3 linked regions of the Flocculibacter collagenilyticus genome follow. The protein of the gene in region 3 interacts with the protein of the main gene of each other region in a pairwise test. Links are inferred from orthologs where the notes say so. Each region holds a gene or a part of one and is shown on either strand. Other genes may lie near its edges.

Region 1 (10,664 bases), 1.9 Mb from region 3 along the record:
TGAGTCTGATAGTTTTATGAATGCGATAAATCGTGCTGATAATTCACACATTGCAGGTAGCTTATATCATCAGCGAATGCAGGAGTACTTAGCTCATTTTCCAAAAGAAAACTTGTTGGTAGTAGCATTCAGTGACTTTAAACGTAACCCAAAGCAAGTCATTGATAGTATTATCAATCACCTGAATATGTCGCCATATTCATTCTCTGAGGAAGCTTACGCACAAAAATCGAATGCCTCGTTTAAATGGAAAGGGCCTTTTAGTGTGGTCAATTTATTACCTGCAAAAACACTGAAGAGCATGACGCTGCAGATTAAGAAGATTTTGCCAACAAGTGTGGTAAATAAGATGAAAGGTGCAGTGAGCGAACCTATACCCAAAATGACAGAAAATGAAGCTAATGCCACAAAAACAAAGCTAGCTGCAGATGTAGAATTGTTTTACCAATCTTTTAATGTTGACGTGCGTACCAGTCAGTGGTGGCACAGCCCTGATAACGATTTGTAGCACCGCAAACACGCTTTTGGCTATACAGCTAATAACCAGAATAGAGTTGTGAACACCGCAACTCTATTCTTATCACAAGTATCTAGTGGGCCGCTTGCTTCTTCGGTGTATTAATTACTTCATTATAGCCTTGCAGCAAAAAGTCCCAATCTTTTAGATGCCAGCGTAAATCCACGTTTTGGCGTTTTTCTTTTTCAAAAGAGCGTAGTAAACGTTTTAAGTTTTCTTGTTGCCAAGAGTGGCTCGGTTTTTTGATTTCACCTTTATCAAAATCAATTAACCAGCATTTATGCTCTTTATCTAACATGATGTTGTGAATGTTCAAGTCATCATGATAAACACCATTATTATGGAAGTCGGCGATCGTTCGTCCGATTTTAAGCCACATGCTTTTGTTGAGTGGATATTTGGATAAATACTGAAAAAGATCTTTCGCATTAGCAATACGCTCAATAATGAGATCGGCGCGATAAATGCAAAACCACTTCTTTTCGATACGAGCAGCAAGTGGCTTAGGTACTGGTAAGCCTATGTTACTCATCTCTTTCAGCATCGCAAATTCTTTAACTGCACGGCTGCGTTCTTCATCCATGCCTATGTACAAGTCTTTATTGAATTTTCCTATTAAGCCACCACGGTAGTAGTGACGTAATACAAATTCGTGCTCTTTAAAGCGGAAAAACCAAGTAATGGCACGGCCTTTTGACTTGCCTGAAATGGCCCCTTTCTTTTGCCAAAAACACGATGTAAACCATTTAGCATCGGGTAGGTAAGAAAACAAAGGGTTGTACACAATTACATCAGAGTCCGCTTCTATTTTTTCGTGTGTCACAATTAAGTTCTCAGTTTTGTTTATCGTTGGAAATGTTGGTTACAAATAAATACCTGAAAGGATATCAAATCGACCATAGTTACATAGTACAAAAATTAAACGAATCGGGCAATTTTTTTTATAGTTTTACGACCAATATGATTTTCCCTTTTTTGCAAGATTGTAATGATACATTAACTTTCCATGGTTGATCAGATAAGATGTGGCACTTTTAATCAACCTTATTGTGCGAGGTCAGCTTGTTTGAATCATCACCTAAATCTATTTGTATTTTAAGACTTTCTGCTATTGGTGATGTGTGTCACGCGGTGTCTACTGTGCAAGCAATTCAACGGTGTTATCCCGAAGCCAGTATTACATGGATAATCGGTAAAGTTGAAGCTGCGTTGTTAGCTGGTTTGCCGGGTGTAGAATTTGTTATTTTTGATAAAAAGCAAGGTAAACAAGCATATAAACAATTAATGCAAGACATGAAGGGAAGGCTGTTTGACGTATTATTGCATATGCAAGTGGCTTTTCGTGCGAATTTAGCGGCTCATTTTATTCCAGCCCGTACAAAGCTAGGGTTTGACAAAGCTCGTTCAAAAGAATTGCACAGTGTGTTCATTAATCAACGAATAAAAGCTCAAACTGCGCCCCATGTACTGGATGGCTTCCGTGCTTTTGCCAGTGCGATAGGTGTGCCTGAATCAGCTCCCAGTTGGCAAATGCCGTTAAGTGATGATGATATAAGCTTTGCTCAGCAAGTTATTCCTAACCATAAACCAACCTTAATAATTTCACCTGCGGCCAGCAAGGCTGAGCGCAACTGGCTGCCAGAGCGCTATGCTGCGGTTGCTGAGTACGCTAGTAGCAAAGGGTTTGACGTTCTATTGTGTGGCGGCCCAGCAAAATTAGACCGCGCACTTGGTGATGACATTTTACGCCATGCACAATGCAACATAACCGATTACATAGGTAAAACCTCGCTGAAGCAAATGTTGGCATTGCTTGGCAGAGCATCACTGGTGCTTGCACCTGACACAGGCCCAGCGCACATGGCGGTTACGCAAGGTACGCCAGTGATTGGCTTGTACGCTCATAGTAACCCCGACAGAACCGGGCCTTATCATTATCGTGATTATGTATGTGAGGTGTATTTTAAAAATTTGCAAACACTAACAGGAAAAACCGCAGAGCAGCACAAGCCGGGTAAGCGAATCAAAGGGGCTGAATTGATGGCACAGATTGACGTAGAGCAGGTTATTCAAACATTTGATCGGGCGGTTAATGAGCTACAACTAGGTGCGAATGAATCTCTGGACTAAACTGATTGATGTATAAATTTCAAAAGATGATGAGGAATAATCCATGAAGCAAAAAGCTTTATTTCTAGATCGCGATGGCGTCATTAATCACGAAAAAGAATATGTGTATAAAATTGCAGATTTTCAGTTTATTGATGGTGTATTTGATGTCTGTGCGCAATATAAAGCAGCGGGCTTTAAAATCATTGTGGTGACCAATCAATCAGGTATTGGTCGAGGTTATTACTCTGAGGCTGACTTTCAAAAGTTAACAGTTTGGATGAATCAACAGTTTGCGCAAAACTTTATTGATATTGATGGTGTCTATTTTTGCCCTCATCATCCCACTGATGCATTACCGCCATACCAGAAAATTTGCCAATGCCGTAAACCTAAGCCCGGCATGCTCCTCCAAGCTATTGAAGAGCATGATATTGATCCTCAACAATCAATCATGTTTGGCGACAAGGAAGCAGATATCGAAGCGGCAATTGCAGCAGATATAGGCCATAAAGTATTAGTGAGAAGTGGCCATGCAGTCAGTGATTCAGCGGTAAAAATTGCTGACAAAGTGGTAGATAGCCTGACGTTTATTAATGAATTTACTCACTGTTAATGTGGCGTAGCAGTGAGATAGCCAGCCTTAACGTTATTCACTCAACCCCGTCGTATTTTTAGCCTATAGTTATGATCATTTTTGACTTTGGGCTAGCATCTTTTTTCTTTATATGTATACTTTAGCGCTTAATTTTAAATCGGTGTATCGCTGATTTACATTGAGCTTAAGCCGAATTTAGGTGTTAAGTATCTGGAAATTTACAAAAAAGGTTTAGTAGCCGTTATGGAACAATTTATCGAATTTATCGGTAATCATTATATTTTAAGTATTATTTGGGTCGTTCTGTTTTTTTCTGTGCTATTTAGCTGGATAAAAGGTAAATTTTCGCAGATCTCTGCGGTAAGTACACAGCAGTTGACATTGTTGGTTAACAAAGAAGATGGTGTTGTGGTAGACATTCGCTCTGCGGATGAATTCAAAAAAGGCCATATTGCAGGTGCAAAACACGTACCTCTAACTAAAATTCAGCAAAATGAATTAGCTAAGCTTGAAAACCACAAATCTAACCCCATCATTGTCGTATGCAACGCTGGAATGTCTGCAGCAGGCGCTGCAAATACATTATTTAAAACGGGCTTTACTAATGTGCATTTATTACAAGGCGGTATGAACGCTTGGATAAATGCAGGTTTGCCTGTAGCCAAAAAGAAGTAAGAGGTTTTTATGGCTGACGTAACTATTTATACAAAAGTATATTGTCCTTATTGTGTTCGTGCAAAAGCATTGCTTGATCAGAAGGGAGTGACTTATACCGAGTTTAAAATCGACGAGCAGCCTGAGCTTCGCACCGAAATGATTGAAAAGGCTAATGGTGGGTATACCGTGCCGCAGATTTTCATTAATGACCAACATATTGGTGGTTGTGATGATATGCTCGCATTAGAAAATCAAAATAAATTAGACCCATTATTGGTCGCATAATTAACCATATTTAAAGGAAGTATCATGACTGATCAAGCAAACACAAACGCTGCTGCTCAAGAAGAGCAAGCAAACCCTCAATTCGCTATTCAACGCATCTATGCAAAAGATATTTCTTTTGAAACACCTAAGTCTCCAGACGTGTTCAAAATGGAATGGAAACCAGAAGTAAAAATGGACTTAGACACTAAGAGCAGCAAGCTAGAAGATGGCGTGTTCGAAGTAGTACTTTCATTAACAGTAACGACGAAAGTTGGCGACACAACTGCGTTTTTATGTGAAGTAAGCCAAGCTGGTATTTTCACTATTGCTGAAATGCAAGATCAACAACTTGCTCATATGCTAGGCGCTTACTGCCCTAACATCCTTTTCCCGTATGCACGTGAAACGGTATCTAACTTAGTTAACCGTGGTACTTTCCCGCAGTTAAACCTTTCACCAGTTAATTTTGACGCATTATTCATGCAAGCTATGCAACAGCGTCAAGCACAAGCTGAAGCAGCTCAAAAAGAGCAAGCAGACGCTTAATTAAAAAGTGAACAATACATGCTGAATTCTGCAAAAGTTGCAGTCACAGTATTAGGGGCGGGATCGTATGGTACCGCCCTTGCTTTATGTGTGGCACGCAACGGACATGAAACCCTTTTATGGGGGCGCGACAAATCGCAAATAGACGCAATGTCGCAGCAACGTAGTAACCAAAAATACCTTCCTGATGTTACCTTTCCTGAAACGCTAAGATTAGAATCTGATTTAGTGACTGCTGTTAAAGCCAGTGATGTAGTACTTGTTGTCGTACCAAGTCATGCGTTTGACGATATGCTCATTCAAATCAAGCCGCATTTAAGGGAAAACGCAAAAGTAGCTTGGGCAACCAAAGGGCTAGAGCCTGAAACAGGCCGGTTATTACAAGATGTCGCCATTGATATTTTGGGCGACTCAATCTCGTTAGCGGTTTTGTCTGGTCCTACATTCGCAAAAGAGATGGCGATAGGGCTACCAACGGCTATTTCAATGTCGTCAACAGACCAAGATTTTATCAATCACTTATCTGATTTATTTCACTGTGAGCGTTCATTTAGAGTGTATACCAATGACGATTTTATTGGTGTGCAGTTAGGTGGCGCAGTGAAGAATGTGATTGCCATTGGTGCGGGTATGGCTGATGGTATTGGTTTTGGGGCGAATGCACGAACCGCCTTAATTACTCGCGGGCTTGCTGAGTTATGCCGCTTAGGCTGCGCAATGGGCGCTAAGCGTGAAAGCTTTATGGGCATGGCCGGATTAGGTGATTTGGTACTTACATGTACTGACAACCAATCACGTAACCGTCGTTTTGGCTTAGCATTAGGACAAGGTAAAGACGTAGATACAGCAATGGCCGATATTGGTCAAGTGGTTGAAGGTTATCGCAATACTAAAGAGGTCTTTAACTTAGCCAGCCGTGTAGGCGTTGAAATGCCAATTACTGATCAAATTTATCAGGTGCTATATCAAGGTAAAAACCCGCAAGAAGCAGCTATGGCGTTGCTAGGCAGGGATCGTAAAGCGGAATAATTCCGCTTTATGTTTTTACCGTCGTCGCGGTTAATTCACAATTTATAGCAGGCGAAGGGGCTGGCTTATTCAACAGTACTTGCTGTAAGTAATCAGCATCTTTTTGTACGCCCCCTAATGTGGCAGAACCACGTGTATACATCCATGGCAAACCAATAAAATACAAACCTTCTGTTGTGCTTACGCCACGGTAATTAGCAGGATAACCTTCACCGTCTAATTCAATATCTTTCAACCAAGTAAAGTCAGGTCGATAACCAGTAGCCCATACAATATTCTTTATGCCAGCAATATTCGCTTTTTCGAATTGTATTTCAGATAGATTCGCGTCAAGGGTTTTACCCACACACGTTATATTCTGCTTGGCTAATAATGCCTTTACGTTAGTGCCGATAACAGGCTGCATACGCTTGCTTAACTGTTTACCAAGCCATGAGTATTTAGTAACAGACAGTACGCCTAGCTTGTCAAACCACCACCACAATGTTTTCCCCAAAAATTGTTGAGGAATAGAGTGGCAGTCGGTTTTACCAGAAAAGTAAATGTTATCATTCGGTTTGGCATCAGAGATTTCATGTAAAATTTGAAAACCTGAGTCGCCAGCACCTACAACCAAAGTATCCCCAGCAGCGAGTTGGTTAGGGTTACGATAATCTTTGCTGTGCAATTGCACGACACTTTCATCAATGTTGCTATGGCAGGGCGGTATAAAAGGCGTGTGGAATGGACCTGTTGCAACGATGACTCTGTCGGCTTGGTAGGTAATGGCTTCGTCTGATGAGGATGCATCTGCATAGCTTTCACATGATAACGTGAAACCGTCTTGATCTTTTTGTAGGCGATGTACCTTTGTATTAAGTGTTATGGGAAGGTCGTAGTGCCTTACATATTGCTTAAAGTACTTAGCAACATCATGCTTATCTGGATAGTGACCATCTGCCGCAGGAAATTGCATGCCAGGTAAATGGTTAAACTCGGTCGGAGTGAACAACGTTAATGAGTCCCAGCGTTTAAGCCAGGCTGCACCTATTTCGCTAGCGGCGTCTAGCATCATGAAGTTAGCGTTCATTTGTTTAAGATGATAAGCCATCGCTAACCCTGCTTGACCCGCACCGATTATAATATAGTCGTACTTCATTTTTGTTCCTGGTAATTTACGTGCAGTATTGGAATAAATTAGTGTTTGTGAACGGTTAATTCGCCACAGACTTCTACACCATTCATCATCGACATAGCATTTGGGCTATGCGCGACAGCTTGCTTTCGCAGTAACTCAAACTGTTCATCAGTACCAGTACCAGATACATCAATTTGATAATTTATGCGTTTAAAACCAACAGATGCGCAACTGTCTACGCCTAAAAATCCGGCTAAATTTAATTCGCCCTGAACGGTAACCTTGAGTGACTCAAGCTGAATTTCCATAATTGAAGCACCCACGGTAAAGCCGACTAGGATACAGGCGCCAAGCCCTGATAACAAATATTCTTGCGGATTAGGTGCATGATTGCTGCCCATTAACTGCCTAGGTTCGTCGATGGTCCATTCGAAGTCTCGACTGACCACATGTGGGCCCACGGCCATAGGGAGTGCTTTGGCTCGAGAACGGGTACCACTTTCCCAATTTAACTCAACACCATATTGCACCACGCCTTCTTCAGGTAACGCTTTGACTTCGTTTGTAAATTCACTTAATGCAGAAAGAGGAATACTGTTTCTCATGATTGACTAACTCCATTTAAATTATTTTCTCGATGATCCGCAGTCGCTGGATTGGTTTGTTGCGTGGTAATTAACGACAATGCCGTTGCAAAGTCTGCAATCAAATCTTCTGGATCTTCAATCCCCACAGAGAGACGCACACAACCAGGGTTAATGCCCATATTTTTGCGTTGGTTGGCGGTAAAGCCAGCTTGAGAAGTATTAAAGGGCAAACTGATTAACGATTCAACGCCACCTAGGCTAGTTGCTTCTTTTGGAATGGATAAATGTTTTACTAATTGTAATGCGGCCTGATCACCGCCAGTGAGTTCAAATGTGATCATCCCTGTGCCTGTTTTTAAAATACGCTTTGCCAGTGAGTAGTCAGGGTAACTAGGCAGTTTGGGATAAATGACTCGCTTAACTTTTGGATGAGCTTCTAAGTATTGTGCTAATGCAAATGCGCTTTTTTCATGGGCTTGCATTCTAATGGGTAAGGTTTTTAAACCCCGCTCTAATAAAAATGCAGCATGAGGATCCATCGAGCCACCGTACGTCAGCATTCGAGGCCACACCATATCAACCAGCTTACGACTGCCCATTACGCAACCCGCAATTAGATCACTATGACCATTTAGATACTTTGAAGCAGAGTGAACAACTAAATCGGCTCCTAATGCTAAGGACTTTAAGCCGATAGGTGTGACAAACGTGGCATCAATAATCAAACGAATACGGTTACGTTTGGCGATATCCGCTAAACGCTCAATATCAATTAACTTTAGCAAGGGGTTAGTGAGCGCTTCAAAAAACATGAGTTGAGTATTTGGTTTGATAGCAGCTTCAATCGCTGTGTAATCGCGAGGATTTACATAGCTCGCACTCATACCAAAAGAAGGAAATTCGTAATTGAATAGATTGTAGGTGCCACCATAAAGCTCGTTAGAAGCAATAATATGGGCACCACGATCAACTAAAGCCATAACCGAGGCCGTAATCGCCGCCATCCCTGAGCTAAAGACCAACGCGGACTCTGCATTTTCTAATGCTGCAAGCTTGTTTTGCACCGCCCATAATGTGGGATTGCCGTACCGGGTGTAGATAAACCGATCACGGGCATGCCCTTCATCGATAGATTGGTATTGTTCTTCTCCCAGTAAAAACGTTGAGCTTTGATAGATTGGCGTGCCCACTGCGCCTGAGGCAACATCATCAAAAGAGCCAGCATGCACAGCGCGCGTGGCATCTTTGTAATGTTGCCAGGGGGCTTCTACATCGGTTTGATGAGCAGACGACTCGGTATTTTTTCTGGGGAACATTGGTCCACTCACCCGAGAGCGTGTGAGATCGTTTGCCCATTTACTGGCATTGGTATTAATCGTATTGGTAGCTTCAGTTGTTGAAGACGGCTTATTACCGTTTTGCGTTAAGCTACTATGACTGGCGTGATCGCCTTTTATAATTTTTTTTATCGTCATAATAATTTTTCCAAACACATTTATAGGCATACTAAAAGCACTTTCTGTGATTGTCTATACTTCACTCAAATAATGCGAGCCCAGTAAGAACGGGGTGTTTAGACGTATGGAGGTAGGCGTTTTAGACGTTCAGCAGTGCGGCGGGATAGCCGGATTTTGCAGCGGTTTTTAAGTGATAATCCGATAAATATGATGAACGCCGAAGAGACAGGGGGTGATAAATTGAATAAAACATGTCGGAAAATATACAGAAATGGCGTGAAAATTCCCCTTCTGAAGGGATCTCACAAGAAGGTAAAACCCGAAGGTTTGAAAGGCTGGCTGTGATGAATCATGTGCCAGTCTTTAGTCGTCAAACAAACCTTCGCAAATTTATGTTACACAGCGAGTGTTAATCAGGTAGGTTTGCACCAGCATAGTCTAGTTGACGCCAAGACTCGTAAACAAATACTGACACTGCGTTTGATAAGTTCATACTGCGACTGTTTGGTAACATTGGAATTCGCACTCGTTGTTCTTCGGGTAGCCCGAAAATAATATCTTCAGGTAAGCCTCGTGTTTCAGGGCCAAACATTAAAACATCACCTGATTGATATTGAACATCAGAATGATGGCGTTTACCTTTGGTAGTGCATGCAAAAATGCGTTTGGGTTGTACCGCATCTAAAAATGCCTGATAGCTTTCATGACGAGTAACATGCGTCATCTCGTGGTAGTCAAGACCAGCACGTTTTAATTTTTTATCTTCTAAATCGAAGCCCAGTGGTTCAATTAAATGTAAGTGAAAACCTGTATTGGCACATAAACGAATAATATTTCCAGTATTCGGTGGGATTTCTGGTTGATACAGTACAATGTCTAACATTTAAATTTATCTCATGGTTGTGGAGGCAGAATTCTAGCAAATCTGGTACTCTTTGCCCATAAAGCCGCTCAATTCAATCACTCAATATTTAAGCAGGTTTACCCTTATGCCGAAGGCCACAGCTGAGTATTCATCACTAGTAAAAGCCGCAAGTTGGGCTCCCATTGTGGTCGCTGCAATATTAATCGTGACCAAGTTATATGCATGGACGATCACAGGTTCGGCAAGCTTGTTAGCGTCACTTACTGACTCATTACTTGACGTGGCTGCCTCAACCATTAACTTTTTTGTGATCCGTTATGCCTTAATGCCAGCAGATGACGAGCATCGCTTTGGGCATGGTAAAGCAGAGTCATTAGCTGGGCTGGCGCAATCTGCGTTTATTTGTGGCTCGTCAATTTTACTTATTTTTCATAGTATTGACCGCCTTCTTAATCCGCACAATGTGCAGCATATTGATATTGGCTATGTTGTTACAGGCTTGGCAATTGGCTTAACCGCGATGCTGGTTATCTTTCAAACTTGGGTTGTGAGGAAAACTCAGTCTATAGCAATAAAAGCTGATTCGTTACACTACAAAGGTGACTTATTAATGAACGTTGCAATTATGCTAGCGTTGTTTTTAACTAGCATGGGCTATCAACAGGCAGATGCGATATTTGCGATATTGATCGCTATTTATATGATGAGCAGTGCATGGGAAGTTGCACGAGAAAGCAGCCAGCACTTAATGGATCGTGAGCTACCTGAAGCAGAGCAACAGCAAATTATGGCCATTGTAGTTGCTCAAGAGGGGGTGCACGGTGCACATGATTTGCGTACCCGACAAGCTGGGCAAATAAAGTTTGTGCAATTACACCTTGAATTGGACGATAGTTTAACCTTGTATGAAGCACA
Region 2 (10,612 bases), 2.0 Mb from region 3 along the record:
GCCTCTCTTTGAACTTTATTAATTCCCTTAGTAGCATGCTCATTTTGATTACGCCACTCTTCTAATATGATCCCCCGTTCTTTTTCAACTTCTAAATTGTCAAATGAAATACTTTCTGCCCAATCTTTCATTATTGTTAGGCTAGTATGGATATTGTCGGGGTTATCAGTGGGAACAGTTAGTCTATATACAGTTTTGTTGAAGTTAGTGACAGCGTTGGAGTGGCTACCAAAGCTCATCCCCATCTTTTCCATCGCTGTAATCACCTGATTTTTTGGAAAATGCTTTGTTCCATTAAACGCCATGTGCTCTACAAAATGTGCTACGCCATTTTGATTATCAAGATCTTGTAACGAACCAACTTTTACTGCCAAACGTAACTCTATTCTATTGGCTGGAACATTGTGTTTATGAATATAATAGGTAAAGCCATTACTTAATTGCCCATGCACTACATCCTGACGAAGGTTACTCGGGTGCTCAGGCTTTACTAAATCAGTATTGTTAATATCGCTATGCTTTGGATGTAAAGTAGGAGAAGAGAAACATGCCGACAGTGTAAAACTTAATAACAAGAGAAGTAAACGTAACATCATAAGATCCTTTATATACGAAAATACACTGAGTGTTATAGTCAAACATACTGAAAAAGAAGCCAAATAATACCAAACAAGCTTCTCTTTTACATACCACCCATTACGACATTGCTACCTTAAACAATTAAAAAACGTTTTATTTACGTTAAATACATATATTCTAGTCATATTAAACACTTAGCCAGTTGCACAATAATGACTCCGAATTACGACGACTTAACGTACTTTTTAGAAGTAGTAAGCACCAAGAATTTGTCACGCGCTGCTGAACGGCTTGGCATCACTCAGCCTAGTATCAGTGCAGCAATGAAACGACTGGAAATCAGCTTAGACACGGATATTTTATTGCGCACCCGAACAGGTGTGCAATTGACAAAAGCAGGTGAGGAGCTTCTATTATACAGCCAAAAGTTTCTTGCCGACTGGGATCATATTAAGCAACGCGTTAAGCGTACTGAGGCAACATTGGCGGGTGACTTTTCTTTTGGCTGTCACCCCTCTGTTGCGCTTTATGCACTCCCCTTGCTTTTGTCGCATCTTGAGAACACTCTGCCATTACTGCATTTTCATTTTACGCACGATCTTTCGAGAAAAATCACTGAAAGGATCATTAGCTACGACATTGATTTCGGATTAATTATTAACCCAATTCAGCATCCTGATTTGGTCATTCAGTCAATACTCTTTGATGAAGTGTGTCTGTGGACCCGTAAAAATCCAAGCTTAAAACAACAAGTGCACTCTCCTGAGTGTACGCTCATTTTTGATCCGCATTTAAAACAAAGCCAAACCGTGTATAAACAACTATCGTCATATCGCTTTAATGAAATACATACCAATAATTTAGAAGTAATTAGTGCCTTAATTGAGTCTGGGCAGGGGATTGGTATTTTACCTACTCGAGTAGCTCACAATGATGCAAGATCGCTAATGAAAGAACAGGCACTACCTTATGACAGTGTGAGAGATGAGTTATGCTTTGTGTACAGAGGCGATAAGCAAAGTCGGCATATTAGTCGTGCCCTAGGCCAAGAAATACAACATGCGTTAAAACCCTAAAGCTTGCGCAGTAAGCAGCTGTGGCAACAACATGAACAACCTATCAAGCAGTTATGACCACAGAGTTTTATCCGTACTAATCCATTTCGACTTAAGACGCGGTATTAAGTACCTCACAACTTACCGCTGTAGTCAGTGCATGTACCCCACTATAGCTTGAGAATGGCGTTAATATATCACCAAATGTTTGACCGTATTTAGCTTCAATGGTCACAAACGTACCATAGTATTGCGTGTCATAATCAAAACGGTATAACGCGCCTTGATTCGTGATTGCGCTTAACACCATTTCATCTGATGCAGCACCCGAGCGATAACTACTAGAGATGGCTAACTGACTAGTTAAAGTTTCATAGTTGTGAATGCGGCTACTGCCAAAGTTAAGGGCGATACCAATACCGCAGTTTTTGTCATGTAATTGCGGATAGGGCACATAAAGCTCAACGCTGGTCGCGTTGTGATTAAAAGTCACAAAGTTATTATCGTGTTTAAACCAAGTATCAAGTCCAGCCATAGCCGACATGGATACTGTACTTGCGGCTACCAATGCCGTTGCTGTTAGGTATTTATTGATTAAGTTAACAGTCATATTCGTCCTCCTATTAAACTGCCAACCTATCCTATCGATATGTATTTCATAGATAAAATTGTTAATGACTCTTATTGTCATAGGCAAGAACTATGGCATTAAAAACCGAACTGAATGACAATCGTATTGACGGTGAGGGGTGTTGCGTTAATAGTGAAGAAAGCGACGAATAATCGACGGCAGAGGCGCAATACAACGTAAAAAGCAAACTCAACTATGCTGCTTACTCATCAGTGTTGCGCTGAAAAACACCGTTCGTGCTGCAAATATTGGATGCACTATTAATAGGATGAACCGAGCATAGAATGTACCGAGTATTGAATGTACTGAGAATTAAATGTACTGCGCGGTTGTTTCTTCGCGCTTAGCGCGATTCATCATATTGCCTGCCGTTAAGCATGGTCAAAACGCTCAAGCAGCAAGGTAAGTACACGCCCTAATTCATTAATAAATAATGTATCCATGCCCGGATAAAAATGATCATGATCAATACTACCAAAAGCAACTAAGCCCGTTGTCATGTCATCACCTAAAGTGAGCACAGCAACAGAATTAACTTCTTTATCATTAAAAAATAAAGTGGCTTCTTCTTTGCTCAGTCGGCCAAAATAGGTACTGCTATGCGATAATCGTTTTGCAATAAAATTAGTTAGCTTTTTATTTTCTAAATCCGGCAAACTGGCATTTTGCTCATTTAACTTAATCAGCTGCACGGCATTTAGGTTTAACTTTTCACTGATTAATAATTCGATAGATTGGAGTAATTCGGCTTGGTCAGACGCATCAAAAACACGAATAAAAATCTCACTAAATACTAAAAACACATGCTCATTTTGTCGCGCAATCGACATTAAATGCGTGATTTCTTCTTCAAGATATTGGCTTTTTTCACGTAGTACTTCTAGCTGACGCTCAACCAACGAAATAGTGCCTTTTTGTTGATGAGGTAAGCGTAATTGAGCTAACAAGTCTGGATTTTGTACAAAAAAATCAGGATGCTGCAATAGATACTCTTTAACTAAGCTTGCATCTAAACTTAACTCATCCTGCATTACAGGCTCGATAGGAGGCGTTATTTCGCTCATAAAATTATTTGTCCATCATATACATGTTCTGCTGGGCCGGTCATTTTTACTGGCTGTCCTGGACCATTCCAACGCACCGTAAGGGTGCCACCGGGCAACGCTACTTTTACCGTTGAAGCCAGTTTATTTTGCATCTTGCCAATTACTGCAGCTGCGCACGCGCCGGTACCACACGCCAAGGTTTCACCTGCACCGCGCTCCCATACCCGTAATTTGATGTAGTTATCTGACACAATTTCCATAAAGCCAATGTTGGCTTTTTCTGGAAAGCGCTCGTGCTTTTCAAAAATGGGCCCAAGCACATCAACTTCAGCGCGTTCAATATCTTCTACCGTGATAACGCAATGTGGGTTACCCATCGACACCGCGCCGCATAACACCGTGTGCTCTTCAGCACGCAGTATGTACGTCATCTCTTGCTTTTGCGCTTTAAACGGTACTTGCTTAGGTTCAAATTTAGGATGCCCCATATTCACGGTTACATTACCGTCTTTTTCATTAAACAGTGTAATATTTCCGTTCTTGGTACTAACTTGAATACGATGCTTGTTCGTTAACCCTTTCATTCGCACGAAACGCGCAAAACAGCGTGCACCATTACCGCACTGCTCTACCTCATTACCATCAGCATTAAAAATACGATAATGAAAATCTAAATCGGGATCGTAGGGAGGTTCAACAATTAACAGCTGGTCGAAACCAATGCCAAAATGACGGTCAGCTAATTTGCGGATTTGTTCTTTAGACAAGAATACATTTTGGGTGACGTTATCAATCACCATAAAATCATTTCCGAGTCCGTGCATTTTTGAAAAGTAAACTAACATAACTGCTTTATTATTATCTTGATTTGGTTATCTTAACGCATTTTCTTATATTAATCGCTGTGAACTTGTTTCAAGTAAAGCGCATTTGTTTTAGCAAAGATTCTGGTACTTATTCAATCAGTATAGACTCGCCGCGCCACAAGTCTTGCAACGTTTCTCGTGCCCGAACTAAGTGCATATTCGTGTTATCAACCATGACCTCAGCGGCGCGCGTGCGACTGTTGTAATTACTGCTCATCGTAAAACCATACGCCCCCGCAGAACGTACCGCCAGTAAGTCACCTTCTTGAATATTCAAATAGCGATCTTTACCTAAAAAGTCCCCTGTTTCACACACCGGCCCCACAATATCGTAAAGTTGTGTGGCTTGCGACTCTTCATTTGCTTCGTCGCGATCATTCACAGGAATAATGTTTTGCCACGCGCTGTATAGCGCAGGTCGCAGTAAATCATTCATGGCTGCATCCACAATAGCAAAGTCTTTATTTTCACCTTTTTTAATAAACTCAACTTGAGTTAATAAAATGCCCGCATTAGCCATAATTGCCCGTCCGGGTTCAAAAATAAGGGTTAAGTCTTTACGATGTTGTAGCTTGTCTACGATGGCTGCGGCATATCCAATCGGATGAGGCGGCGCTTCTTGGGCATAAGTAACTCCTAACCCTCCGCCTACATCTAAATGCGAAATATGAATGTCTTGCGCCTGTAACGTATCAATTAACGTAAGCACTTTATCTAATGCCGCTAAAAAAGGCTCTACTTCTGTTAACTGAGAGCCAATATGAAAATCAACCCCTTGCACATTCAACCACACGGACTCATGCGCATATTGGTACAACGGCATAACCTGAGTAATATCGATACCAAACTTGTTTTCTTTTAAGCCCGTAGAAATATACGGATGCGTATTTGCATCAATGTCTGGATTAACACGAATAGAAATAGGGGCCGACTGTTGACGTTGTTGCGCTACTTTTTCAATACGCTGAAGTTCAGATTCAGACTCAACATTAAAACATTTAATACCAACCTCAAGGGCATAGGCGATTTCTTGCTCTGTTTTGCCCACTCCAGAAAAAACGACTTTCTCAGGCTGACCACCTGCTACTATTACACGAGCGAGTTCGCCACCTGATACAATATCAAAACCCGACCCTAACTTAGCTAATACATTTAATACTGCTAAATTTGAATTCGCTTTAACTGCGTAACATATTACATGCGGATGCTGGGCAGCAGCTTGGTCAAACGCATGCCAGTGCCGTTCTATCGTTGCACGCGAATACACATAGGTTGGTGTACCGTATTCTGCAGCAATTGCATTTACGTTTACATGTTCAGCATGTAACGTATTATTGTGATAGTTAAAGTAGTCCAAGATGCGTCCTTATACACAGCTAATTGCTGAATCTATTCCTCGGTATTAGTGGTACCTTTGTTTACGCTATTTTGCACGTCTTGCGCTGGCGCATGTTCAGGTGTGTCTTCTGGCAATGTTAACGGGCCTTTTTGGCCACAGCCTTGCACTAACATTAACTGACAAAACAATAACGCACCGAGTGCATTACGACCATTTTTTTTCGTTAACTTGGTAAATATGTTATTCATAGAGTTATTTAGCGGTTTTTTTGACACGCAGAAGCCAATATAATGATGTTTTATTTAATATGGGAAATGTATCAATGAACGAACAGGAATACCACCAACTTGCTGACGAAATGCTGTTGGCCGTTGAAGAATCCATTGATGAGATAGATTTTGATCTAGATTACGAAGCCGCAGGTGGCATCTTAACCATTATTTTTCCCAACCAGTCCAAAATAATTATTAATAAACAAGCGCCATTGTTGCAGCTATGGGTTGCCACAAAATTCAATGGCCATCATTTTGAGCTCATCGACGACCAGTGGATTGATAACCGCACTGGTGCTGAATTTTGGCAACTGATTTCAGATGCCGCCACTAAGCAAGCTAATACCCCTATTCAATTTAAACCAGTGAACTAATTTATGACCGACTTATTATCAGCTGTTGAAGTTAATCCCGATGACGCCTCACAAGGGGTAAAGTCTGTTGTTATTTGGTTACATGGTCTTGGCGACTCAGGGTATGGTTTTGCCCCCATTGTGCCTGAGTTAGCGTTAGCCGATGAGCTAGCAACTCGATTTATTTTTCCACACGCGCCTGAACGTGCTGTTACCATCAATAATGGTTATCGCATGCGTGCATGGTACGACATTAAATCGATGGATTTAGACAAGCGCGCTGATGAAGCAGGAGTATTAGAGTCTGTTGAACAAGTTGAAGCGTTAATTGAGCAACAGATTGCACAAGGCATTCCTGCCAGCAAAATAGTCATTGCAGGTTTTAGCCAAGGCGGTGTAGTTGCAATGCACTTAGCCACTCGCAGCAAACATAAATTTGCAGGTATCATGGCAATGTCGACTTACATGTGCCAGCCGCAAAAATTAGCTGAGGAGCACAGCAAGGTAAATTTACACACGCCATTTATGATGATGCATGGCCGACAGGATGATGTTGTGCCGATGGCAATTGGCGTTCAAGCAAAAGACACACTGGAACAATGCGGTTACACCATTCGCTGGCATGAATTTAATATGCAGCACAATGTTTGCGCGGAACAAGTGCAAATCATTGCGCAGTGGCTAACCGATAACTTAGCTGAGTCAGTGGCTTAAGCAATAAATATAATAACTCATTTACTTGTGGTGATATGGCAGACAATCAACTAAAAATTACAGTCGCGCTCAAGTCAGCTGACTTAACAGCAAATACATTGGCCGAACAGCCCGACTTTGTTTCGCCAAAACCACCGTTTAGTAAAGTTAAAGTGATTAGCGCGGTAGTATGTTGTTTGTTACTCGCTGCGGCTGCGCTGTATTTTTTACCCTTTGCAACGCCGCTGGATGCTAAAACCAATACCGTTGATGTAAGCGCGCACGAACAAACTGCAACGGCAATAGCCACAGTAAAAGATCAGAGCGCTGTCGAGCCGGCCGCAAGCCAGCCAATCAGCCAACCTAACGACAGTAGCGGTGAGACTGAGACTGAGACTGATAGTGTAATTGAAAAAGCGGCGCTGATCCCCGCAACACTAAGGGTTACTCCTAAACATCCGGCCACAAAAGAGATTGAACCTGACCAAACAGCCACAGCAACTGATGAAGCGATAACACTGACTCATCCAGCCGAATTAGTAAACCCAGATACCGCGATTGAGAAAAAGCAAACAGTGTTATCAAATACACAATCAACGCATGTAGCGCGTGCCGTGCTAACCAATAAGATTGTAAATAGAGAGCCACAAGAGCAGCTCAATCATCACATCACCAGTAACAATGCCCAGCGCAGTAAATTATTTTTCTTTACTGAGCTGCATAATTTAGCGGGTCACACCGTACGTCATCGTTGGATATACAAAGGCAATATTGTTGCTGACGTGCCACTGACGATAAAGTCGAACCGATGGCGAACCTACTCTAGTAAAAGCGTTAATCAGTCTCAACCCGAACAGTGGTTAGGCCAATGGGCCGTTCAGGTTGTTGATGAAGATAACCATATTCTGATCAGTAAAGATTTTATTTATAAAAAATAACTAACGTTGAAGCACCTTACAGTTTGTATTACCGCTTCTTTGGAAATGTAAAAAATGACAACAAATACTGTACGTATCGCAACTCGTAAAAGCGCCCTTGCCCTTTGGCAAGCCGAATTTGTAAAAGCCGAGCTTGAAAAACACCACCCAGACCTCAGCGTAGAGCTAGTGCCAATGTCGACTCAGGGCGATAAAATTCTTGATACACCGCTTGCTAAAATTGGTGGTAAAGGCTTGTTTGTTAAAGAGTTAGAGCAAGCCATGCTAGATGGCCGTGCTGATATTGCAGTACATTCAATGAAAGATGTGCCTGTCGACTTTCCGGAAGGACTACACTTGCATACCATTTGCGAACGTGAAGATCCTCGCGATGCATTCGTTTCAAATAAATATGCAACCCTTGCTGATGTACCAAAAGGTTCAGTCATTGGCACGTCTAGTTTGCGCCGCCAATGCCAACTTAAAGCGCATCGTCCAGATCTCATTATTAAAGACCTACGAGGCAACGTAAACACACGCTTAGCAAAACTAGATAACAACGAATACGACGCCATTATATTAGCCGCAGCGGGATTAATTCGTTTAAAAATGGAAAGTCGTATTGCAGATTATTTAGCCCCTGAATTTAGCTTGCCGGCTAATGGGCAAGGCGCAGTCGGTATTGAGTGTCGTAGTGACGACACCCGTATTCAGTTACTGCTATCACCGTTAGAGCATCACCTCACGCGTATACGAGTAATGGCAGAACGAGCAATGAATCGCCGTTTACAAGGAGGCTGCCAAGTACCCATTGGTGCTTATGCCGAGATCCATGATCAACAGCTACACTTACGGGGTTTAGTTGGCAGTTTAGACGGTAAAGAAATACTCACCGCAGCCTTAAATGAAGATATCACCTTGTCAGCCGAAAATAAGCAAAACCAATTACAAGCTGAAGCGCTTGGTACAAAGCTGGCAGAACAGCTATTATCACAGGGTGCCGACCGAATTTTAGCCGCTGTCTATAAACAGGATGAATGATTATTTGTGAATAACGCACAGGATGACACTAACAACGATGAAACAGTGACGCTTTCTGATCTGCATTGTTTAATTACTCGGCCTGAAGCACAAGGCGCAAGCTTGATAAGAGCATTGCGCCCATACACCACTTCCATCAGCCATATACCACTTATTCGCATCCAGCCCGCGGTATTAGGTCACTATGACTCTGAAGCACATTTATCCACCACTAAACTTATTTATACCAGCCCAAATGCCGTGCAGCATTGTCCTACTGAATACTTTCGCAGTCATGCCAATGCGAGCTTTTTTGCCGTAGGAAAAAAGACCGCAGACTCACTTCATCATAAGCTATCAGGCTTAAGTATTCCCGCAGCCGTTGAAGTACCGCTTAATGAATCTAGTGAAGGGTTATTACAATTACCTGCGCTAAGCCAAGTTGCTCAAGACACCATCACCATCGTGCGTGGTGTGGGCGGACGAGAATTATTGGCGACTCAACTACGTGAACGGGGCGCAAAAATTAACTACCTTGAAGTGTATCAACGCGAAATCATACATAATGACCCGCAAATGTGGTACGACCAGTGGAAAAAAATACAAATAAATTGTATTGTTGTGACTAGTTTAGAAATATTAGAACAAATATTTTCGCAAGCACCTCAAGAGATTATACTAAATTTACAACAATGTACTTGGTTAGTTGCCAGCGAACGTATTGCACAAAGCGCAGAGCAATATGACGTTCCTTATTCGCAAATTAATATTTGTGGCGGGGCGAGCGATCAACACATTGTAGCAACCATACAACAGCTAACTGGAAGATAAAATGTCAGACAACGATAAAAAAGCAGATAACACATCTTCACCTAATGACACCAATGATAAAGAGAAAAAAGACGCACTCGCAAAATTAGCTGCTGAATTACAACAAGAGGAAACATCCTCTAACAGTGCCCCTAATAAGCCGTCAGCTAGTGCTACTGCTTACCCGCCAGCATCATCGGCCAACAAGCAACAACCTGCTAAATCAGGCCGTGGGGTTGCATGGTTCGCATTATTTGTTGCCCTTATTAGCGTAGCTGGTGCCGCAGGTATTGCGTGGTACGGCTATCAACAACTGCAAATAGATCAACAGCAACGTGCATCACATAGCGAATTGCAAAAAACCTTACAAAACCAACTGAATAATTTACGAGATAGCCAAAAAGCGCAACTCGCCGAACAACAGCGACTTGCCCAACAAACCCAAGCGGCTTTACAACAAAATATGCAATCAATGAAGGCATCGATTACCGACGATGTCAGCGAACAACTTAAGCAACTTGAAGGGCGTAGACCAAATGACTGGTTAATTGCAGAAGCACACTACTTAGTGCAGTTAGCTTCTAGAAAGCTATATCTTGAACATGACTATGCCACCACCTTTACATTATTAACCGACGCCCAAGCACGATTAACTGAACTTGCTGATCCTAGTGTAATTTCAATTAAACAGGCTATCGCTAAAGATATTAACCAACTACAAGCCATCAATGAGGTTGATACAGATCAGCTTTATTTGAAATTAGATGCATGGTCACAACGAGTTACGCAACTGCCATTTGCTACACATAAAAGCATTAAGGAAAAAGCGAAACAAGTAAAAGAGACTGAAGTAGCCGAACAAACCTTTATGCAGAATTTACAACAAGCGTGGCGTGAAATTGCCGACATCTTTTATATTCGTACAACCCAACACAGAGGCGAAGTTAAACTTGCCCTTTCTGAACAACAAGTATGGTTACTACAACAAAAAATGGGGCTGAGCTTTCAACAAGCGCAACTGGCTTTATTAC
Region 3 (10,712 bases):
TGTTTCAAAATAACGTGGATTACTGCACTAAATCTTGTTCAGTGAATTCATCTGCAAATAATGGGCTGCTTAAATAGCGCTCTGCCGAGCTTGGTAAAACAACCACAATATTCTTATCAGCAAATTCTGGCATGTCTGCAATACGATTTGCCGCCACAACCGCAGCACCAGAAGAAATACCAGCTAAGATGCCTTCTTCTTTCATTAAGCGGTGCGCCATTGCCATTGCATCGTCGTTGCTTACTTGTTCAACCTTATCAATCATTTCTAAATCAAGGTTGCCAGGAATAAAACCTGCACCAATACCTTGAATCTTATGAGGACCCGGCTTTAATTCTTCGCCAGCAAGTTTTTGACTAATTACAGGTGAGTCAGTTGGTTCAACAGCTACAGACGTTATTTGTTTGCCTTGCTCAAGTTTGATGTAACGACTAACACCTGTAATCGTGCCACCTGTACCAACACCAGCAACGAAGACATCAATGTTGCCATCCATATCTTTCCAAATTTCTGGACCGGTTGTTTCGAAGTGAATTTGCGGGTTTGCAGGGTTACTGAATTGTTGTAGTAATACATACTTTTCAGGATCAGATTCTTTAATCTCGTCCGCTTTTTCAATAGCGCCTTTCATGCCTTTAGCGCCATCAGTAAGTACTAAATTAGCACCTAGCGCTGTAAGCAACTTGCGGCGCTCTAAGCTCATTGTATTCGGCATAGTTAGCGTTAATGAGTAACCACGTGACGCAGCCACAAACGCTAATGCGATACCTGTATTACCAGAAGTTGGCTCTATAATTTCTTTCCCTTCAGTCAAAAGCCCTTTTTTCTCAGCGTCCCAGATCATATTCGCGCCAATACGACACTTAACACTAAAGCTAGGGTTGCGAGCTTCAACTTTTGCAAAAACATTACCTTTAGACACGCGGTTAAGTTTTACAAGCGGGGTTTGACCAATTGACATTGAATTGTCATTAAAAATATTTGCCATGATATTTTCCTAAATTCTGAAATAATGTAGGCTACGCGATTGGTGGTACGACCATTGAACATTAAAGACATGTTATGCGCAGTGGTATAGCGTTAAACTTATACTCAATACGACAAATAACGAACCACACAATCAAATTATTAACTGTAGCTTACCGTTATACTTAAAAATTAGAAGTACAGTTTTGCTATAACATATATGAATCTTATTTAAAGATGCCCCTTTTATTAATAAGGAAAACCTATGCAGTTTACAGGCACACAAAATTACATAGCATCAGATGATTTAAAACTCGCTGTTAATGCTGCCATTACTTTACAAAAACCGTTATTAATCAAAGGTGAGCCGGGTACTGGAAAAACGCAATTAGCACAAGAGCTAGCCGCAGCATTAGATACCAAATTGATACAATGGCATATCAAGTCGACCACTAAAGCACAACAAGGTTTATATGAGTATGATGCCGTATCACGCTTGCGCGACAGCCAACTAGGTGATGAGCGTGTTCATGATATTAGCAACTACATTGTTAAAGGTAAGTTGTGGGAAGCATTTGAACAGGAAAAACCGCCAGTACTGTTAATCGATGAAATTGATAAGGCGGATATCGAATTTCCAAATGACTTGTTACAAGAGCTCGATAAAATGGAGTTCTACGTGTATGAAACACAACAAACTGTTAAAGCAGTGCAACGTCCTATTGTGATTATTACGTCTAACAACGAAAAAGAATTACCCGATGCATTTTTGAGACGCTGTTTCTTCCATTACATTCGCTTTCCAAGCAAAGACGAAATGCAGCAAATTATTGAAGTTCATCACCCTCATGTTAAGCAAAACTTACTAACAGAAGCCATGGAAGTATTTTTTGAGTTGCGTGATGTTTCAGGCATTAAGAAAAAGCCGTCTACGTCAGAACTAATTGATTGGTTAAAACTATTAATGTCTGACGACATAAGCAAAGAGCAATTATTGAATAAGCAATCAGCAAAGGGGTCAGCTGTTATACCATTATTTGGAGCCTTACTGAAAAATGAACAAGACGTTCAATTGCTTGAAAAACTAGCATTTATGAGCCGCCGTGGACGCTAGAAGCTATGCTTATCGACTTTTTTATTACAGTAAAAAAACACAACGTACCTTGTTCGTTGCGCGAATTATTGGATCTTATAAACGCCATTAAGCAAGGTGTGGTATTTGCAGATATCGAAGCGTTTTACACACTCGCAAAACTCACCTTAGTGAAAGACGAAATTTATTACGATAAATTTGACGCAGCCTGTGCAGAATACTTTGACGGTATTGAAAGTATGGAGATTTTTCCTGAATCCTTTCCTGAAGATTGGTTACGTAAAGAATTTGAAAAACACCTAACAGAAGAAGAAAAACAGCAACTTGAAGCATTAGGTGGTCTTGACGAGTTAATGAAAACCCTTCAAGAGCGTTTAAAAGAGCAACATGAACGCCATGCTGGCGGTAATAAATGGATAGGCACCGGCGGAACGTCTCCATTCGGTGCGTACGGTTATAACCCAGAAGGAATAAGAATTGGTCAGGACGGCAGCAGAAATCGCCGAGCCGTAAAAGTGTGGGACAAACGCGAATTTAAGAATTTTGACCAAGACAGAGAGTTAGGTACACGGAACACCAAATTAGCGCTTAAAAAGCTGCGTAAATTTGCACGCGTAGGAGCCAGTGAAAAACTAGACATGAACGAAACTATCAGCGCCACTGCAAAAAACGCGGGGTTTTTAGACGTTCACATGGAACAAGAGCGCCACAACGCAGTAAAAGTGCTGATGTTTTTTGATGTGGGCGGCTCGATGGACGATCATATTCATGCCTGCGAAGAACTCTTTTCAGCAGCGCATACCGAATTTAAGCACATGGAGTTTTTTTACTTTCATAACTGTTTATATGAGCGCGTATGGCAAGACAACCAACGTAGATACCACGAAACCATTGATGTTGACGAGGTGATTAGAACTTACGGCAGAGATTACAAGGTTATTTTCGTTGGCGACGCAACCATGGGGCCTTACGAAATTATGTATCAAGGCGGCAGTGTAGAGCACTGGAACGATAAACCCGGCGTTGTGTGGATGAACAAAGTACTCAACCACTTTGATAAAGCCGTTTGGCTAAATCCGCAGCCTCAACAGTGGTGGGGATATCACCAATCAATACAAATAATGAACGAGATAATGAAGAACGGTATGTACCCATTAACCATAGATGGCATAGGGCAGGCAATAAAGTCGTTGAGTTGATGATGTCCCGATCGAATTTTTGTTTATAGATATCGTATTGCTGACCATTACAACTGCTGTTAATTATTGGAGGTAATTACGGCGTTGGAATGCTAATTATGAAGCATCGCCTAAATCTAGTAGAAAGTTAATAAGTCAATTATGTCAGTTACCTGTGAAAAGTGCGGGGTCGTACATATCGAAATTATCGCCGACGCTTTCGCGTTCCATAGCTCGACGGTAGAACCTTATATTTTTGTAATTTATCGTAAAATGCCGTATATCTTTCAGTTATTTTTGTGAAAGCTAAGGAAACTTCCGTTAACGGCTAAAGAAACCTATGAAAATAAATGCAGAACTTGTTTTAGAACTCAAAACAAAAAATATTGATCGCAAGAAGGGCGGACTATGGTTTCTGGTTTAAATTTGAGAGTCATTCAGCGCTATGAGTAAAATTCGGCTCCAGGAAGAAAAGCAAACTAAAACTTACCTTCGGTTAGATGATAAGATTGCACGAAAGTTTTCCGCTTCTCATATGAGTAATACAAAGTGGGTAAGACTGCTTAAAAATGTGGCATCTTTTGATGATAGCTATGAGTTGACTAACTTAGTTGAAAAGCTTATGGACATCGCCAAATTTCCGATCTCTAAAACTTCGACAGGATATAGAGTCAATGGATACTCGTAGTTATAATAAGCCAATTATGGCACTAGCTTTCAGCTAACCTACGATTAATTGGAGATCTGCACTTTTAGGGAGTTATTATGTCTATTGAAAGCCAAAGCGATGTCGTTATGGGACAGAGCGATGCTATCTAAGCGATTTATTATTGAAACTATTCATGACCAATTGAAGAATATTTCCCAAATTGAACACTCCAGACATCGCAGTATGAATGGTTTTATGTTGAATTTAATGGCAGGTTTAGTGGCTTACTGCCTTAAAGACAGTAAACCAAGCCTTAATTTAACTGACTCAGAGCTTAATTCTATGATCGCGGCTTAAACAGAACTGGGGTTAAGAAGCCACTTACACAGATTTTTTTACACTCTTATTAATGGGTAATCTGGCGCTGAATTCACTTCCTTTTCCGACCACACTTTTTACTGAAATATCACCGCCATGAGCTCGTGCAATCTGGCGGCACAAATACAGTCCTAATCCGACACCTTTATTTGAGCGGTGAATGATATGGCTGCCTTGCGTAAAAGGTTCAAAGATCTTTTCAAGATGCTCCGCTTCGATGCCTGCACCGAAATCGCGAACAGTGATTTCCACGTTCTGATTTTCCTCAAAACATTGAATGATAACCGGAGCTTCAGAACCGCTGTGTTTCAAAGCATTATCAATAAGATTCTTGACCAAAAACTTAAAGCGGCCCAAGTCAATTTGTACAGCGATTTCTGGAATGTGGTCTTTCACCCGAACCGGTGTTTCTTTGAAATAAGAATGCAAAATCGTATTGATCACATTGGGCAAAAAGTATGTGTCGATATTGAGCAAGGTTTCTGCGTTTTTAAGGCGTTCGCTTTCCAGTAGTTGCTCTACAATCTCATCCATTTTATCGACTTCATGGCCTAACTTTCTTGTGACTTCACCCTGTTCCAGTAACGCCAGTAACACCTTTATTCTAGCCATAGGAGAGCGCAACTCGTGACTAACTGAAAGTAACAACTCTGTTTTGGCAGAGAACAATTGTTCGAGACTTTCGGCCATTTTATTAAGTCCCCTTGTGAGTTTTCCAAGGTCGTTGTTTGGGTGTGATGCAATTCGATATTTCAGGTTTCCATGACTGATCTCAGTTGCACTGTTTATGGCACTGTTAATAGCTGATAGCTGCCCATTCAATAACCAGTAGCTCAGTAACAATACGACAAGTACAGCAAACCATGGCCAATAAATAATCCAATCGGGAAACACTATTAGATTGGCGATTTTTGATGTTACGGTAATGGTATAGCCGTCAAACTCCGTTGATAGAAAGTATCTGGAATCTAACTTTTTGAAATACAATTCACCAATACCAATGGCATCCTTTGTCAATTTCTCAGGTGAAGGTAAAGGGCTGCCCGTTAGCCATTTCTCAGTTCCATAGGTTATTTGAATCTCCACCCGGTTCTTTTTAGCTTCTGTAGTAAGAGCTTCAATATCAACGGGTTCTTTGACGAGCTCCTGCATCATGACTAGCAACGCTGCTTTTCTGTCAGAAACGATCTCCACCGCTTCTTGTTCAGAGATGGCAAAACTGCCTAAAATGATGAACCCCACTAGCAAAATTGTGGTGATGGTGAATAGTAGGAAAAAACGAGCGTATAAATTTAGATGTGTAATTATCATAAAGGTGTCGCAATAAAGGTGTAACCAACACCCCTTATGGTTTTAATAAATCTTGGAGAGGAGACTGAGTCATTGAGCTTTTGACGAAGTCTGCTCAGTAAAATATCCACTGAGCGCCCAAACAAATCCACTTCTACACCTTTCACCACACCGATAATTTGTTCACGATTGAATACTTTTCCGGGATTAGAAGCTAGCGCCTTTAACAAGTGGAACTCCATGCCCGATAAATGCACATTTTCACCATCCACTTTAACTATCTGTTGCGCGCTAAAGATAGCTAAACCGGCAAAAAACAAGACTCCCTGTTGTTCTGTTGAGCTTTGTTCCTGACTAAAACTGCGTCGCAATAACGCTTGCACTCTCGCAAGGAGTTCCGCAGGTTCAAATGGCTTAGGCAAATAATCGTCCACTCCAAGTTCAAAGCCATGTACTTTATCTTCGAGTCGCCCTCTGGCCGTTAACATAATGATAGGCAAAGTATAGGCTTGCCGAATTTGCTTGCACAATGTGAAGCCGTCAATACCTGGCATCATCACGTCTAACAGTACTAGTTTTGGAGACTCCAGCCCAATCAACTCATATCCTTGTTGTGGCTCATTTGCACAAATCAAGTCAAAGTGATGCTGCTGAAAAAACAGGGATAAATTTTCGGTAAGACTGCTATCATCGTCAATTATTAATAGTTTGGTCATCGTTCATTTTACTCTTTAGTTCAGTACCATACTGGGTCAAGCTAGGTCAAACCACAAACCCCCAAATGAGATTGTTACACTATGTTACCCTAAAGGCTTTCATAGTTAAGTAAGATCATTCTACTACATTTTGAGGAATGAACTTATGCAAACAATATTTGTACAAGGGAATCTGAACCCGACACACTCTGCCAGAATTATTGCCATAATGATGCTGTTGCAGATGGTTCTGGGGTTACTTCTAAATTTCTATTTTCTGAAACCTATTTTGGCCTACAACGGCGAAACCCTTGTTAGTGACCTCACTAGCATACTGGGGGGCGCAACGCTAGTTGCTTTAATGATCAGTACCATGAATTTGGCGTTTGGCTTATTAATACCAAAAAAGTCTATCAACCAGCACACCACACTGTTTATTACAATTGTTGTATTCGCCACTATTGGTATTACATTGTGCGCTTATGAATATGCAAAACTGTCTGAGTACGTCACTTATCTGGCCACCATTAATGTACCCAACAATGATATATCTGCGGAGACGTCAACCTTAGTGAGAACTATCCTGACTAGCGGAAGAAATGAAGCGCATTTTTTCTCCATTTTTATCTCCAGCTTCAGCTTATTGCTCTTCTACCTACTGCTGTTGCGCAATCAACTGCTCCCTGTTCTACTTTGCGGATTTGCGCTATTTTCTGTGATATTGCAACTGATCGCCGTTGCACATACGTTTTTCGAAGCGTCAATTCCTAACATTATTCAACTTCCTTTAGCCATAACTCAGATTATTGTTCCTTTTTATCTTTTGATTTGGGGCTTTAAAAAGCCATTGTATGAAGCGTCCACAGAAAACAAAACAGCACAATAACCACAGGAGCGGTACCTTATGATTTTCATCGCAATTCTTATTCATATCACGGCAGGTGTTGTTGTGTTATTGACAGGCTTCACTGCAATCCTGGCAAAAAAAGGCAACGCATTCCATAGGCAATTGGGCAATGTTTATGTTTTATCTATGCTAACTCTAGGCATCAGCGGCACAATCATTGCGGTAGTACGATATGTACCAATTTCAATCATGAACGGCTTGGTCCTTTGCTATTTTGTACTTTCGGCCATCAATGTCATTCGACAGCCAGATAATCAGATCAACCTTGCCGACCGGTTTCTGTTTGGCTTCGCTACACTACTGTTTCTGGGGCTCTTCGGGTTTGCATACCAAACAACGCTGATGCCTGATGGCAAACTGGGCGGGTTTGGTACAACGGCTTATGTGATATTTGGCAGTGTATTGGCTTTTTGCAGTGTCGCAGATTATCGCTATATCAAGCTCGGAGGATTGCAAGGCAAGGACAAATTGATACGTCATCTTTGGCGAATGTTTTTCCCTCTTTTTATGTCAACAGCCGCTTTTTTTCTGGGGCAGGCCATGCATATTCCCGAAGCAATAAGAACCATTGAGTTTTTACTTGCACCGGTTGTCTTTGTCATTTTGATTACCTTTTATTGGGTTTTCAATACTGCTTTAACCAATAAGAAAGGCAAGAACCCTACACACTCGACGGATTACTGAGTATCGATAATAATCGCACGAAGCGCGCGATCTATGATCATTCATTAAAGGCTATTTTTAATAGCTCAAGAAAGTCAACGTGCTCGCCCACTTTCAGTGGTTTTACGATAAAGTCAGGTTTTACATCTTCTACCACCTTTGCCAATCTTCGTAATGGCTCGTTTACATGCTCATACCCAAGTGACCATGTGCCGTAGCCCCAGGGAATAAACACGCGACACCCAAGATCTTGAGCAGCACGTATCGCATCTTCGGGAGATAGGTGCATTTTTCTTGCGGGCCCAGGGTAGGCTACAATTGGCATTAAGCAAACATCTATATCACCGATGTATTGTGCAATGTCCTGAAAAATTGGGCTGTAGCCTGTATCACCCGCAAAATAGATACGTGTGGTTCCATCATCAAATAGCCAACTCCCCCACAGGCTTTCATCATAATCAGAGAAACTGCGGTTTGAAGTGTGGTTTGCCGGTAAAAAATGGATAGTCGTATCATTGTGGCGGGTTTGAGTGAACCAATCCATTTCAGTAATGGAGCCTATATTAAAATTTGCATCATCTGCATTATCTAGCGGTAAATAAAGTCGAGTACCTTCACTAAATCCACTCAAAGTTGAGCTACTCAAGTGGTCATAGTGATTGTGAGAAATTACCACTCCGCTGACAAATGGCAACTGTGCACTTTTAATTGGAGCTGCGCCTAGTCTTTTAAGTGAATCGTCTAACTTGCTACCAAGCCAGCCGAAACCATCAAATTCCTCAAATACAGGATCAGTTACAAGAGCATCATTATTGCCCAATTGAATCAAAAAGCTAGCATGTCCTAACCACGTGACTCGGTTAATGTTTTTGGCTTCTATGTCTACATCGCGAAAAAGCATATCGTTGTACCTAAAACCTTCAGTTTTATTAATTCCTGAATAAGCGAATCCGAGTAATGATTTTTCTACCGCTTTCACTTCTTCCGGTTTTAAGAAGTTCATTCTATCGTAACGGTTGTGTGGTCCTTTACCTTGATAATTGGCAGGGTATATATTCCTATACCTTGAGTCAGCCTTGTTGTATCGAACGTTATCGATTTGTGTTATATCTGGCTGACAGCCGCAAATAAAAATTGTGGCGATCATAATAGCCATAGGACTTTTACTCGTTTTCATAAATAATAATACCTAATAAGTAGTAAAAATAGGGCTTGAACGATTGTGATAGGCTTAACAATCTCTTCTTATTACAAGGAGGATTAACAAAATAAACCTGAAGAGAGTAGAGGTTTTTTCAATTGTAACTTTCCTTAAACCTTCAAGCTTTCAGGGCCAGCTGTTTGCCAGCCCTTAAAGTCGGATATTACCCCTTCTCACAAATTGCATAGCCTGGTGGACAGCGCTTTGGTTCAAAGTTTTGCGTCCAAGATTCTAACTCATCAATAGAAATCAGGCGCAAGCTGCGAAAGTCAATCAAGTGTTCTACCCGAATATCGAGTTTTTTTATTGCATCATGGAATACCACCATATCTTTGAAGATGCGAGGCTTGCCTGTTTTTAAGTTAGTCTCATAGTGTTCATCTGCAATGACGAGTTTTTCTGACTCAAGATAACTGACCAAATAATGCTGAGAGTGAGCAGTAGCGATATCAAATAGCTTTAGGTCGGCTATTGTAAGAGGCTTTCTATCGGAGACTAGCGTCAGCTTCTCCTTTGCCAAGGGGCTGCTTAATGAGTCGATAACCAATTGCTGATGCGCTTCCGATACGACTAGAGTCGCGCCCATTTCCACAGCATTATTTAAACCTCTTAAATTGCCGCCATGATGATGAGTGACTACATAAAATTTTATTGCCTTTTCAGATCCAGTAAGTTCCTTGAACTGCTTATAGTTGGCCTGCAAGTGCTTTGCGCTACCTATAGCGATTAGATAGTCTTTATTCTCAATAAAAACCGTACGATCTCGTCCTTTTCCAGCTTGATAAACGCCATTAGCTACCATTTTAGCCGTAATTTTGTTTGTGTAGAACTCTTCTCCCCATGGTACAAAGTGTTCATAATGCTTGAACTCATTGTCTAAATCAGGGAGCATTTCAATATCTCGTTTAATCGAAACTAAATTTAGCTCACCATCAACGAGCAAATTCATATCTCGAGCGTAAGTAACCCCTTTTGACTGTTGATGATTAGAAAACACATACACCATTTGTCTGCCACTTGCGTGTAATCTAATTAACTTGCGGATTACACCAGCTTGTTTATCTATGTAGTATGTCAGTGTCCAGCCATGGTCGTTTTCGATGTTGAGCTTCTGGTGCACTCTACCTCGATAGGTTTCTTTGCCGGAAAAAGTGGCTCCTTGGCGATTCTCATTTAGCGATTTTGCATAAAGAGTGTCACTAGAGGATTCGGCGTAAAAACCACCAAAACTATCGAACTTAGCCCAGTTATGTACAGCGTATTTGCCATGCAAGATATCATAGGCTATTGCTTTATCTTCACTCACAATCCACTTCTCCAAATCTATTGTGGTGCGAGGAACGCGATAGGTCAGTAGGCTTTTACGTTTATTTTTAAAATCTATCGTTAATTCTTCATTAATACGCCATATTTCATGGATGTTGGGTACTTCGCTCTCCCCACGCCAAGGGCCTTTGTTGTAATCTATGATTTTGATACTGTTTGCTTGAGTTAGTTTTGTTCCGCCGTAAGCCTTTATCACTTTATCGACAATGTGATTCACATCGTTGGTATCAGCATACATTGGCTCACTAAATATAATTGAAAAAAATAGAAAACTTAATGCTTTAAATCTTGGGGTTAATAACACCTTATATATTTCCTTTATTTAGTTCGGAGCCCCAATAAGGAGCGTGAATTTTTTAATGTTTT

Evidence for each region.
Region 1: the proteins of HUU81_RS09555 (region 3) and secB interact in binary tests that used the Escherichia coli proteins (3 or more experiments, as listed by UniProt). The link is inferred for Flocculibacter collagenilyticus from one-to-one orthologs.
Region 2: the proteins of HUU81_RS09555 (region 3) and lysA interact in binary tests that used the Escherichia coli proteins (3 or more experiments, as listed by UniProt). The link is inferred for Flocculibacter collagenilyticus from one-to-one orthologs.

The regions. Positions count from the first base shown.
Region 1 is NZ_CP059888.1:214,951-225,614, forward strand. What follows is about bases 3,035-5,942. They hold secB (protein-export chaperone SecB), read left to right. Parts: upstream 3,035-4,190; coding sequence 4,191-4,694; downstream 4,695-5,942. Other genes in these bases: gmhB (D-glycero-beta-D-manno-heptose 1,7-bisphosphate 7-phosphatase), read left to right, coding at 3,035-3,242; HUU81_RS01015 (rhodanese-like domain-containing protein), read left to right, coding at 3,468-3,899; grxC (glutaredoxin 3), read left to right, coding at 3,909-4,166; gpsA (NAD(P)H-dependent glycerol-3-phosphate dehydrogenase), read left to right, coding at 4,716-5,723; HUU81_RS01035 (flavin-containing monooxygenase), read right to left, coding at 5,731-5,942. Also shown: HUU81_RS00995 (sulfotransferase family protein), read left to right, coding at 1-508; HUU81_RS01000 (3-deoxy-D-manno-octulosonic acid kinase), read right to left, coding at 591-1,340; HUU81_RS01005 (glycosyltransferase family 9 protein), read left to right, coding at 1,580-2,647; more of gmhB, read left to right, coding at 2,691-3,034; more of HUU81_RS01035, read right to left, coding at 5,943-6,861; HUU81_RS01040 (OsmC family protein), read right to left, coding at 6,900-7,445; HUU81_RS01045 (trans-sulfuration enzyme family protein), read right to left, coding at 7,442-8,902; tRNA (uridine(34)/cytosine(34)/5-carboxymethylaminomethyluridine(34)-2'-O)-methyltransferase TrmL, read right to left, coding at 9,294-9,767; HUU81_RS01055 (cation diffusion facilitator family transporter), read left to right, coding at 9,874-10,664. UniProt on the Escherichia coli protein: One of the proteins required for the normal export of some preproteins out of the cell cytoplasm. It is a molecular chaperone that binds to a subset of precursor proteins, maintaining them in a translocation-competent state.
Region 2 is NZ_CP059888.1:103,556-114,167, reverse strand. The notes cover bases 3,401-6,256. They hold lysA (diaminopimelate decarboxylase), read right to left. Parts: upstream 5,535-6,256; coding sequence 4,266-5,534; downstream 3,401-4,265. Other genes in these bases: HUU81_RS00465 (alpha/beta hydrolase), read left to right, coding at 6,166-6,256; cyaY (iron donor protein CyaY), read left to right, coding at 5,839-6,162; HUU81_RS00475 (lipoprotein), read right to left, coding at 5,567-5,764; dapF (diaminopimelate epimerase), read right to left, coding at 3,401-4,156. In the rest of the region: HUU81_RS00505 (M16 family metallopeptidase), read right to left, coding at 1-596; HUU81_RS00500 (LysR family transcriptional regulator), read left to right, coding at 792-1,655; HUU81_RS00495 (hypothetical protein), read right to left, coding at 1,747-2,244; HUU81_RS00490 (DUF484 family protein), read right to left, coding at 2,637-3,329; more of dapF, read right to left, coding at 3,326-3,400; more of HUU81_RS00465, read left to right, coding at 6,257-6,855; HUU81_RS00460 (DUF2914 domain-containing protein), read left to right, coding at 6,891-7,772; hemC (hydroxymethylbilane synthase), read left to right, coding at 7,827-8,792; HUU81_RS00450 (uroporphyrinogen-III synthase), read left to right, coding at 8,799-9,602; HUU81_RS00445 (uroporphyrinogen-III C-methyltransferase), read left to right, coding at 9,604-10,612. UniProt on the Escherichia coli protein: Specifically catalyzes the decarboxylation of meso-diaminopimelate (meso-DAP) to L-lysine. Is not active against the DD- or LL-isomers of diaminopimelate.
Region 3 is NZ_CP059888.1:2,150,917-2,161,628, reverse strand. Bases 4,422-7,377 are described here. They hold HUU81_RS09555 (response regulator transcription factor), read right to left. Parts: upstream 6,271-7,377; coding sequence 5,572-6,270; downstream 4,422-5,571. Other genes in these bases: HUU81_RS09545 (DUF2306 domain-containing protein), read left to right, coding at 7,154-7,377; HUU81_RS09550 (hypothetical protein), read left to right, coding at 6,416-7,135; HUU81_RS09560 (HAMP domain-containing sensor histidine kinase), read right to left, coding at 4,422-5,575. Outside these bases: cysK (cysteine synthase A), read right to left, coding at 20-988; HUU81_RS09575 (AAA family ATPase), read left to right, coding at 1,232-2,080; HUU81_RS09570 (vWA domain-containing protein), read left to right, coding at 2,086-3,258; more of HUU81_RS09560, read right to left, coding at 4,268-4,421; more of HUU81_RS09545, read left to right, coding at 7,378-7,840; HUU81_RS09540 (MBL fold metallo-hydrolase), read right to left, coding at 7,878-8,996; HUU81_RS09535 (hypothetical protein), read right to left, coding at 9,184-10,650. UniProt on the Escherichia coli protein: Response regulator member of the two-component regulatory system CpxA/CpxR which responds to envelope stress response by activating expression of downstream genes including cpxP, degP, dsbA and ppiA.